Regions from separate parts of the Neptunomonas sp. ABH4_499 genome, predicted to be linked through region 2. Evidence: predicted binding sites of a transcription regulator. Region 2 holds the regulator's gene; each other region holds the start of a gene.
What was found. The regulator PhoB, encoded in region 2, activates phosphate uptake and scavenging genes when phosphate is short. The targets are predictions, from matches to a motif close to TGTCATANNNNTGTCANA.
Positions count from the first base shown of each region.

Region 1: ACXAF9_RS03475 (sigma-54 dependent transcriptional regulator) is a predicted target of PhoB. The motif match lies at 1,699-1,716, and genes of this name have one in related genera.
Region 3: ACXAF9_RS12130 (PA3496 family putative envelope integrity protein) is a predicted target of PhoB. The motif match lies at 1,964-1,981, and genes of this name have one in related genera.

Region 1 is NZ_JBSWXK010000003.1:39,531-42,811, reverse strand. It holds gene fliD (flagellar filament capping protein FliD) at 1-1,123, shown strand, start outside; gene fliS (flagellar export chaperone FliS) at 1,205-1,606, shown strand; gene ACXAF9_RS03475 (sigma-54 dependent transcriptional regulator) at 1,742-3,199, shown strand; gene ACXAF9_RS03470 (sensor histidine kinase) at 3,196-3,281, shown strand, end outside.
Region 2 is NZ_JBSWXK010000024.1:7,868-11,148, reverse strand. It holds gene ACXAF9_RS17085 (chorismate--pyruvate lyase family protein) at 1-433, shown strand, start outside; gene ubiA (4-hydroxybenzoate octaprenyltransferase) at 458-1,348, shown strand; gene phoB (phosphate regulon transcriptional regulator PhoB) at 1,435-2,130, shown strand; gene phoR (phosphate regulon sensor histidine kinase PhoR) at 2,216-3,281, shown strand, end outside.
Region 3 is NZ_JBSWXK010000010.1:151,116-154,396, reverse strand. It holds gene ACXAF9_RS12145 (hypothetical protein) at 95-442, opposite strand; gene ACXAF9_RS12140 (DUF2254 family protein) at 439-873, opposite strand; gene ACXAF9_RS12135 (SIS domain-containing protein) at 1,027-1,905, shown strand; gene ACXAF9_RS12130 (PA3496 family putative envelope integrity protein) at 2,154-2,360, shown strand; gene ACXAF9_RS12125 (FMN-binding glutamate synthase family protein) at 2,421-3,281, opposite strand, start outside.

The DNA of each region.
Region 1 (3,281 bases), on a different contig from region 2:
GGCTAAAACCCTAATGGGTGTGGCTACAGACTCGGAGACAGAAGAAACCACAGCCGGAACCTTATCGTCGGATGGCACCGCTAAAGCATTGTTAGCTCAAGTGCGCAGCCTGATGACCAGTGCTGTGGGTGGCGTAGATGATTTTAATGCGCTGACTAACCTAGGTATCCGAACTCAATTGGATGGCACCTTAGAGATCGTCGAAGATGATTTTTCGGCAGCGATGTCCGATAACTACGAAAAGGTAGCGGCGATATTCTCACCTCAAACATCGGCCAGCACCAGTGGTTTAACAGTAGGGATGGGTAGCTATTCGGGCGAAGCTGTGCCGGGTACCTATGACGTTGAAATTACGACTCCGCCTTCAAAAGGAACGGTTGTTAGTGACGCAGCGTTTGCGGCTTTTTCAACGGATGAAAGCTCGGATTACACCTTCAAAGTCTCGGTAGACGGTACATCGACAGAGACACTAACGTTATCTGGTACGTTCAATACAGCGGACGAGTTAGCTAATGCGATCTCAAGTTTGATCAACAACGATGAGAACCTAAAGTCGATCAATACCGGAGTTGAGGTGTCGGTCGATGAGAGTGGCGTGATTACGTTTAACTCCAAAGAGTATGGTGCCTCTTCAAAAGTGAAATTCTCGGCTGCTGGTGATGCGTTTGCCAGCGCTACAGGCTTCTCGACGACCTCAACATCGACTGCCGGTAAGGATGTGGTGGGCACTATTAATGGTGAGTCTGCGTTTGGCTCCGGTAACATCCTTTTACCGTCCGTTGGGACGGATGCGTATGGTTTGAACTTAACCATTGAAGAAGGTGTAACGGGTTCTCATACGTTCAGTTTCTCGCGTGGCTTAGCGAGTGAATTGACCATGCTAGTGGATAACTTCCTTGATGATAGCTCCGGCATCATTGCGATGCGTGAAGATAATATGAACACCCAGTTGGATAATCTGGATGATGATCAAGATAATTTAGATCGTCGCATCACCATGTACGAAGAGCGTCTAACGGCTCAGTTCACCGCAATGGAAGCGATTATTGCAAGCTTTCAGTCGACGGGGGATTCAGTCGCCAGCTTGTTCGATACGCTGCCTTATACCTCAAGTAACAACTAAGCGCGCCGATACCCTTTTTATGAATCGTTAAGATCATTGCTGCTGTTCAGCACTGATCAAAAAAGCACTGAGGTTAGACCCATGAGCATTAATCAAACCGCCCTGAAACAATACAAAACTGTCGATCTTCGCGCTGCGGTTGCTACCGCGTCTCCTAAAGATCTGATTACGATGTTGATGGACGGTGCTCTGCGCTCAATGGCAACGGCTAAGGGGGCGATTGAGCGTTCCGATATCAGCTTACGCACAGAGCAGATTAACAAAGCGACGAGCATTGTGCTTGGCTTAAAAGACTCTCTGAACCACGAAAAAGGTGGGGAGATTGCCGGTAACCTGGACGCGCTTTATGACTATATGGTGCGAAGCTTAATGCAAGCCAACCGTGAAAAAGACCCAGAAAAGATCCAAGAGGTCATGAACCTGATGCTGCAGATCAAATCCGGTTGGGTAGAGATGCAAGTGCCCGAAGAGCTGCCTGCGTAATCGACCCAACTCGACGAAGAAAGCGCCTAGAGCGCTTTTTTTGTGGCCTTTTCACCGCTCGTCGTGATCAGTGCTTGTCAGGGTGGGTTGAGTGTGTCAAATTTATGGCGTTAATAATCTGACAGGGGCATAAGCGTGATACGGCTTATTGATGATCATCAGGATAGACGCGAATCGTTAGCCAGTATTTTTGAATTTATGGGGCTGACGTATCAGGGCGACTCTTTCGCCCATTGGCTGTCATCCCCAACTTTGTCAGATGACACCGACATCGTGTTACTGGGACAATGTTCATTGCCGGTCTCCCTTGAAAAGATGCTCACAAGCCTACGGGAACGGCAAACAAATGTGCGAGTGTGCTTGCTGGAGGCTTGGAGCGATGAGCAAACCTTAAGCGACACCAGCGAGCATCAAATCATCCGTAGGCTCGATGGCCCACTTAATGCTGAACTATTAACCGATATCTTGCATCAAACTCAGGTGTACCAAAACAGTGAAGCACAAATGCCTGAGGTTGCTTACGATCCATTCCCGCTCCTGATTGGTGATAGCCGCGCGATGCAAAACCTAAAGCGCAGCATGACCAAGGTAAAAGATCGGGATGTAAATGTCCTGATCACCGGTGAGTCAGGTACGGGCAAAGAGTTGGTTGCCAGAAGCTTGCATGAGCACTCTAAGCGTGCGGACGGGCCGTTTGTCCCCGTCAACTGTGGTGCTATCCCGCCAGAGCTTTTAGAAAGCGAATTGTTTGGCCATGAAAAAGGCGCGTTTACCGGCGCTGTATCCCACCGAGTGGGGCGGTTCGAGATGGCCAATGGCGGTACGCTCTTTTTGGATGAGATCGGCGATATGCCGCTCGCCATGCAGGTAAAACTGTTGCGTGTCCTTCAAGAGCGCTGCTTTGAACGGGTGGGCGGCACCAAAACCATTGAGGTGGATGTTCGCATCATTGCCGCAACCCATAAACACCTTGAAAGCATGATCGCTGACGAAGCGTTTCGAGAGGATCTTTACTACCGACTCAACGTGTACCCAATCGAAACGCCACCCCTTCGTGAGCGCAAGGATGATCTCTTACGCCTTATTCACGCGTTTGCTAAACAGGCGGAGCAATCAGGGCTTGGGCATCTTCGCTTTCAACGAACCGCGTTGGAATCCCTCCAAAAACATGAGTGGCCCGGCAACGTGCGGGAGCTTTCTAACCTGATTGAGCGTCTTGCGATTATGCACCCGGATGGGGTGATCGGGGTATCTGAGTTGCCCACAAAGTTTCGGCACATTGATGAACCAACCCCCGAGCGCTATCAACACCAAGGCCACCTTGGTTTAGGGGCGGATGACATTGGGGATCTGATCGCCGACGAGTCGGATCTGATCCGCGGTGAATTACCCACACGGGGGCAGCATGATACGCTCCCTGAAGCCGGTATCGACCTTAAACAGCACCTTGAAACGATTGAGCGTGCCTTGATTGAACAAGCGCTTGAACGGACCCAGTTTGTGGTGGCACGTGCTGCCGAGCTCTTATCGATTCGTCGCACCACCTTGGTTGAGAAAATGCGCAAATACGGCATTGAACGGGTAGCTTCATGAGTGATCAAGAAAGCCAAGAACTCACTGAATTAGAGCGTTTAAAAGCGGAAAACGCCCGCCTTAAAGCGCAACTGTCCGAGCA
Region 2 (3,281 bases):
ATTGACTCAACATCTGGTGTTGGCCAGTGACAGCCGTTTTGAAGTCAAACTCTTAGATTTACGCTGGGGTTACCCAACCGTTGACGAAGCGCGATTGTTGTCGATTCCCGCACGGCAAAAAGCCCTCATCCGCACCGTATCTTTAGAAGGCTGCGAGCAATCTTGGGTTGTGGCGCGCACGATTATTCCGGTTACCACGTTGATCGGCAGCGAGCGTCAGCTGTATGGCATTGGTCAGCGCTCGCTTGGCAGTGTGCTCTTTAAAGACCGCACCATGCGCCGCGGACCACTCCAAACCGCTCGCCTAAAAGAGCGTGAGCATACCTTATGGGCACGTCGCTCGGTGTTTTGTTTATCTGGAAAACCGCTCTTAGTGGCCGAGGTTTTTCTTCCCCCATTGGAGCAGGTAGACTACCAACCGCACCGTTTTTAATCGTTTTCGGATCAGGGAGCAGGCATGGCTGCAACGGACACTTACCCCACCCTTAGCTTAAAAGAACGCTTATCCGTGTACGTGCGCCTGACGCGCTTTGATAAGCCGATTGGCAGCTACCTGCTACTATGGCCAACGCTATGGGCGCTTTGGATCGCCTCTGAGGGGGTACCGAGTGTCTCTTTATTACTGATCTTCGTTGTCGGGGTATTTCTGACCCGCTCCGCAGGCTGTGTGATCAATGATTTTGCGGATCGCCACATCGATGGTCACGTTAAACGCACAGCAGGACGACCGTTAGCGCAAAAGTTAATCAGCTCAAAAGAAGCCTTGGGGCTTTTTGCGGGGTTAATGATCGCGGCGTTTATCTTGGTGCTCTTTACCAACGCGACCACGGTGTTGATGTCCTTTGGGGCGCTCTTTTTAGCTGCGTTATACCCGTTTATGAAGCGCCATACTCATCTGCCCCAAGTGGTCTTAGGGGCTGCCTTTGGCTGGGCCATTCCGATGGCGTTTACCGCCGTTAACGAGACGCTTCCGCTCACTGCCTGGTTGATCTTCCTAGCAAAAATTTTGTGGACCGTGGCTTACGATACCCAATACGCCATGGTGGATCGGGACGATGATCTCAAAATCGGGGTGAAATCCACCGCGATTCTGTTTGGCGAGCAGGATAAGGTCATTATTGGCCTACTGCAGCTGTTGGCGATTGTCCTGTTAGCCTTAGTTGGCGTCTTGGAGTCGCTGGGGTGGATCTACTACGCAAGCTTGTGTGCGGCCATCGGCTTCTTTGTGTATCAGCAAACTCTGATCCGTGATCGGGACCGCGATGCGTGCTTTAAAGCCTTTTTGAACAATCATTGGGCCGAATTAGTGGTTTTTGCCGGAATTGTTTTACACTTTATGACAGTTTGATGTCGATCTGTCATATTTCTGTCACATAAAAAGACTGTAATACTCGCGACTTTTTAGGATCGAACAAAAAGCGTAGAGGCGCCCACATGTCTGCAAGTAAAACCGTGCTGATCGTCGATGACGAAGCACCGATTCGTGAAATGATTGCCGTAGCCTTGGAAATGGCTGGATACGAGTGCATCGAAGCTGAGAATGCGCAGGATGCGCACGCAAAGATCATTGATCGACAGCCGGACATGATCCTGCTGGACTGGATGATGCCCAACGTGAGCGGCATCGAACTGGCCCGCCGTCTACGCAAAGATGAAACCACGGCCGATATCCCGATCATCATGCTGACCGCCAAAGGCGAAGAAGACAGCAAAATTAAAGGTCTGGAAGCGGGTGTGGATGATTACATCACCAAGCCGTTCTCCCCGCGTGAACTGGTGGCGCGCCTTAAGGCCGTTTTGCGCCGCGCGACACCAAAAGGGATCGAAGAGCCCGTCACGGTTGAGGGCCTAACGTTGGACCCTATCTCACACCGTGTGACCGCCGGTGGCAAAGCACTAGAGCTTGGCCCGACCGAATTTCGCTTACTGCAGTTTTTCATGACCCACCAAGACCGAGCTTACTCTCGTGGTCAGCTGCTGGATATGGTGTGGGGCGGAAATGTCTATGTAGAAGAGCGAACCGTTGATGTGCATATCCGTCGCCTTCGAAAAGCACTTGGCAGCGATTATGATCATCTGGTACAAACGGTGCGGGGAACAGGGTACCGTTTCTCAACTCAGGTCGCCTAATCTGCGTTTTTATCCGCAAGTGATCGGGTGACAGCTTTAAGGGCGTCGACCAAACGCCCCGTTCGCCTGAATGATGTGGAGTCACATGCAAAGTTTTCCTAAAGCCGCCATCAGTCAGTTAGTGATGTATGCGGCGATCTTCGGTGTGATCGGTTTGATGTTCGGATCGATCAGTTGGGGCATCGTGATTGGCCTTTTAGTGTGGGCGTTTTTTCAGCTCAAACAGCTGGCCCGCCTTCAAGCTTGGCTGCACAATCATGATCAACCGGTTCCCGAATCCGATCAGGTGTGGGGCGAGTTGTTTGACGACCTACATCGACTCCAAAAGCGCCATCATAAGCGCCGCCTTGAACTCAAAAAAATCATCAATCGCTTTGAGCAATCCTCGGCTGCGCTGCCCGATGGCATCGTCATCATCGATCAAAATCACAACCTCGAGTGGTGGAACCGCGCCGCCGAGCAACTTCTAGGCTTCAAGCACGGCAGTGACCGCGGTATGCCGGTGATGAACTTACTGCGTGATCCGCGCTTTATTCGCTACTATCGAAAACATCAGTACGATGAGCCGATTCAGCTGCCAAGCCCTGTTCAATCGGACACCATTTTACAATATCAAATCATGAAGTTTGGCGATAACGATCGCCTGTTGGTGGTGCGTAACATCACGCGACTGGTCCGCCTAGAACAAACCCGACAGGACTTTGTGGCCAACGCCTCCCACGAGCTGCGTACGCCGCTTACGGTGATCCGCGGGTATCTTGAGACCTTCCAAGATCAACCATTACCCAACGCGATGCAGCGAGCCCTCAAGCAGATGCTGGCCCAATCCAACCGAATGGAAAATCTGGTCTCTGACTTATTACTGCTTTCAAGACTTGAGTCGAGCCAGCAAGTGCACGATGAGCACCCCATTGAGCTGGGTGCGTTGCTCTCGACCATTCACCATGATGCATCGGTGCTCTCACAGGAGCGCGGCCATACCCTGACCTTACAAGCCGACGATGAGTACGATCTGTTAGGCCAACCACAGGAGCTGCACAGCGCCTTCTCGAACCTGGTGTACAACGCGGTGCGTTACACGCCGAATGGTGGTGAGATCCACATACGTTGGTGGGTGGATGGTAAAGGTGGGCATTTCTCGGTGAAGGATA
Region 3 (3,281 bases), on a different contig from region 2:
CAAGGTTAGAAGAAAATAGCACGCAGAATACCCACCTGCAAAGAAACGCAACACTCTTCTGAATACGTACGTGTTACTACGCAGAGAATCGCACTTAAGCGCTCTGATCGTCTGAAAACAGCGACTTATGACAAGCGATCAGACGCTGTTGATCCGTCTCAAAGGTCAATATCGACAGTGCTCGCTCCAATGCTTCTTTAGCAAACTCAATTGCCGCCTCTTGGCAGACGCGATCGGGCATTTTTGATAGAGCAAACAGGGCTTTTTGTAAGCGAATGGCCACTTCAATCATGCCAGCACCATCACGTGAGACCGGCATAAAGGCCACATCAAATAAGGTTTTTGGCGATAACTCCGGAAGGTAGACCCGGTCATACTCGGTTTTATTTTGATCACACCCAGAGGCGCGCTCGGCCATCACCCGCACTAAGGTTTCAATCACATTGATCGCTGTGCCTGGGTCGCTGATCCCCGGTGAAAGCGCCCGCCCCCGCTATAGAACCCGGTGTTCAGGGCAACTAAGCCCACCAAACTGAACAGAAACGAGCCTAAAAACGTGGACAACGCATTTTGTGCTGTGGTGTCTTGGAGCAGCAGTTGAGTTGCACGAGGCGTAGCCGTGCTGGCCGCCGCATTAGTCGCCGATACCAAGGTACTGAGCGAGAAAGTCGTTACCGTCAGCATACTGGAGGCTAAGATGGTTAAAATCGAGCTGACCGTATTTTCGCTGATCAGCTCAGCAAAGCTGCTCGGCAAAAAGGGACCAGCTGCGGCGGCAATCATCACGATGGCAATGGAGATAAAACAAAACAGCGCCGCTCGGACCCATAAGCGTTGCGACCACTGTTTTATAAACCACCATGTTTTATTCATTACCGCATCCTTGTTAAAACTGACTAAGCTTATGACTGAGCTTATAAATTTACGTTCCTCACGTCATTGGGTTTTTGGTATCGGGTTAGGTGGTTTTCCCTTTCATTGATATACTGATGGCTTCCCGAAATCGGACCTTATTGGGACAGGCATTTGAATTCAGCCAACCTTCTAAAATCAATCACGGACGCACGCCCTAAACTGCGCAAGTCAGAGCAGAAAGTGGCAGATTTTGTCTTGGCTAATCCTAATGATGTGATTCATATGCGGATTGTTGACCTAGCGGCGCAAGCCCAAGTCAGCGAGCCAACGGTGGTTCGGTTTTGTCGGGCGCTTCATTACGACGGGTTTCAGGATTTTAAACTGACGCTGGCGCAAGGTTTGGCCAGCACTGCGCAGTTTGAGCAGTTCGCGATCGACTCCAAAGATACGGTTGCGGAGTTTAAGCAAAAGATCTGCGACTCCATGATCGGTAACCTGATCAACATTCGTGATCAACTCGACCCCGTCGCACTCGAGACCGCAATCGATGCCTTAGTCAAAGCCAAGCGTGTTGAATTCTACGGTTTTGGTGCCTCTGCGGCGGTATGTACCGACGCTCAACACAAATTTCACCGCCTTCAAGTGTCGGCGGCGGCCTATTCAGACCCTCACATGCAGACCATTTCGGCCGTATCGCTCACCGATAAGGACGTTGTGGTGGCCATTTCCCAAACGGGTCGTACTAAAGATCTGCTTCATACCAGCAAATTGGTGCAAGAAGCTGGGGCTACCGTTATTGCGTTGTGCCCAAGCTTTACCCCCTTGTCGGAATTAGCCGACATCGCCATTCACATCGATGTGGAAGAGGATAAAGACCTCAGTACCTTGATGTCATCGCGCGTTATGCATTTGATTGTCATCGATATTTTAGCCGTTGGTGTGGCGATGAAACTGGGACCTGTCCTGATCGATCACCTTAAAACCATCAAACGCAGCCTCAAAAACTTGCGACACAATGATAAGCGCTTACTAACCCGCCCCGGCTCGTAAGACGGCCGTTTATTCTCTGCTTAAGCTTTCGTTCAGCCCTTAAAAAGTAGCGTATTCTTGTCACATGAGTGTCATGGAAGGACATTAGCCTGTGAACATTGCTGATTCATCCACGTTGGGCGTACGCCCAAAGACTGGTTGAAAAACGCACAGCGATTGGTTACAAATTAACCGTTGTCTTCAGTGATGCCTCTGCTGGGACACCTTTCCCAGTCCGAGGTGGATAGGTATGAGAGAGGATACATCGCATGCTGAATGAAAAGATGGAACACCTGACAGATGGTCAGATCCAAGTGATCGATGCGTTGATCGGTTTCGAAGAAGAAACCAAGATCAAAAACAAGCAGGTCGCATCCCAACGTTTATTGGCAGCGCGCCGCGCCATTGAAGCGCACCGCGAACAAAAGCGCCTCGAGAAAGAAACCCTCGACGCTTGGCTAGACGACGACCTCTAGCACTGCCGCCGTAACATAGCTTATTAAGGCACGCCTGACAGTGTCAGGCGCGCTGCACACTTAGTTTTCTGGATAGATGATGTTCAGAGGCACTGAACGTCCCCCATCCAGAACCATGGCCGCATGATGGCGTTTGAGCTGTCGGGGCTCTGGCACCCCACACGAATGCGCAATCGTCTCTACTTCATGCACTAAGTTGTGATGATAATGTGCGACCCTCTCGGCCTTGTCGGCCGGAACTAAGCCGTGATTTAACTCTGGATTATGTGTCGTAATACCTGTTGGGCAGGTGTTTTTATTACACTGCAGCGCCTGAATGCACCCCAATGCGAACATAAAGCCACGCGCACTGACCACAAAATCCGCCCCGATGCAGATCGCCGCGGCGACATCGGTTGGGTTAATCATCTTGCCCGAGACAATCACCCGCATCCGCTCACGAAGGCCGTGTTGCATCAGCTTATTCACCAATAACGGCAAGCTCTCGCTGACGGGTAACCCCACACTGTCCATTAATGGCATCGGTGCGGCACCTGTGCCCCCATCGGCGCTGTCGAGCGTGATAAAGTCTGGCGCGTTTTCGGTACCGCGCTTAATGACCGCCTCGCAGAACGTATCCAACCAGTCCGTTGTGCCCAGTACCATTTTGAAGCCCACCGGTTTGCCGGTGACCTCGCGGATGTGACTTAAACGATCTAACAGATCATCAATCGAGGCGATGTCGGTATGGCGGTTTGGACTGATCGACGCCTCTCCGACTGGGATTCCGCGAATCGCCGCGACCTCCTCGTTCACTTTCTCTGCAGGTAAAATGCCGCCTTTACCGGGTTTTGCCCCTTGGCTGAGCTTCAGCTCGAACATCTTCACTTGTGGGTGAGCGGCTTTTTCACGCAGTTTGTCATCGGACAAACCACCCGTTGC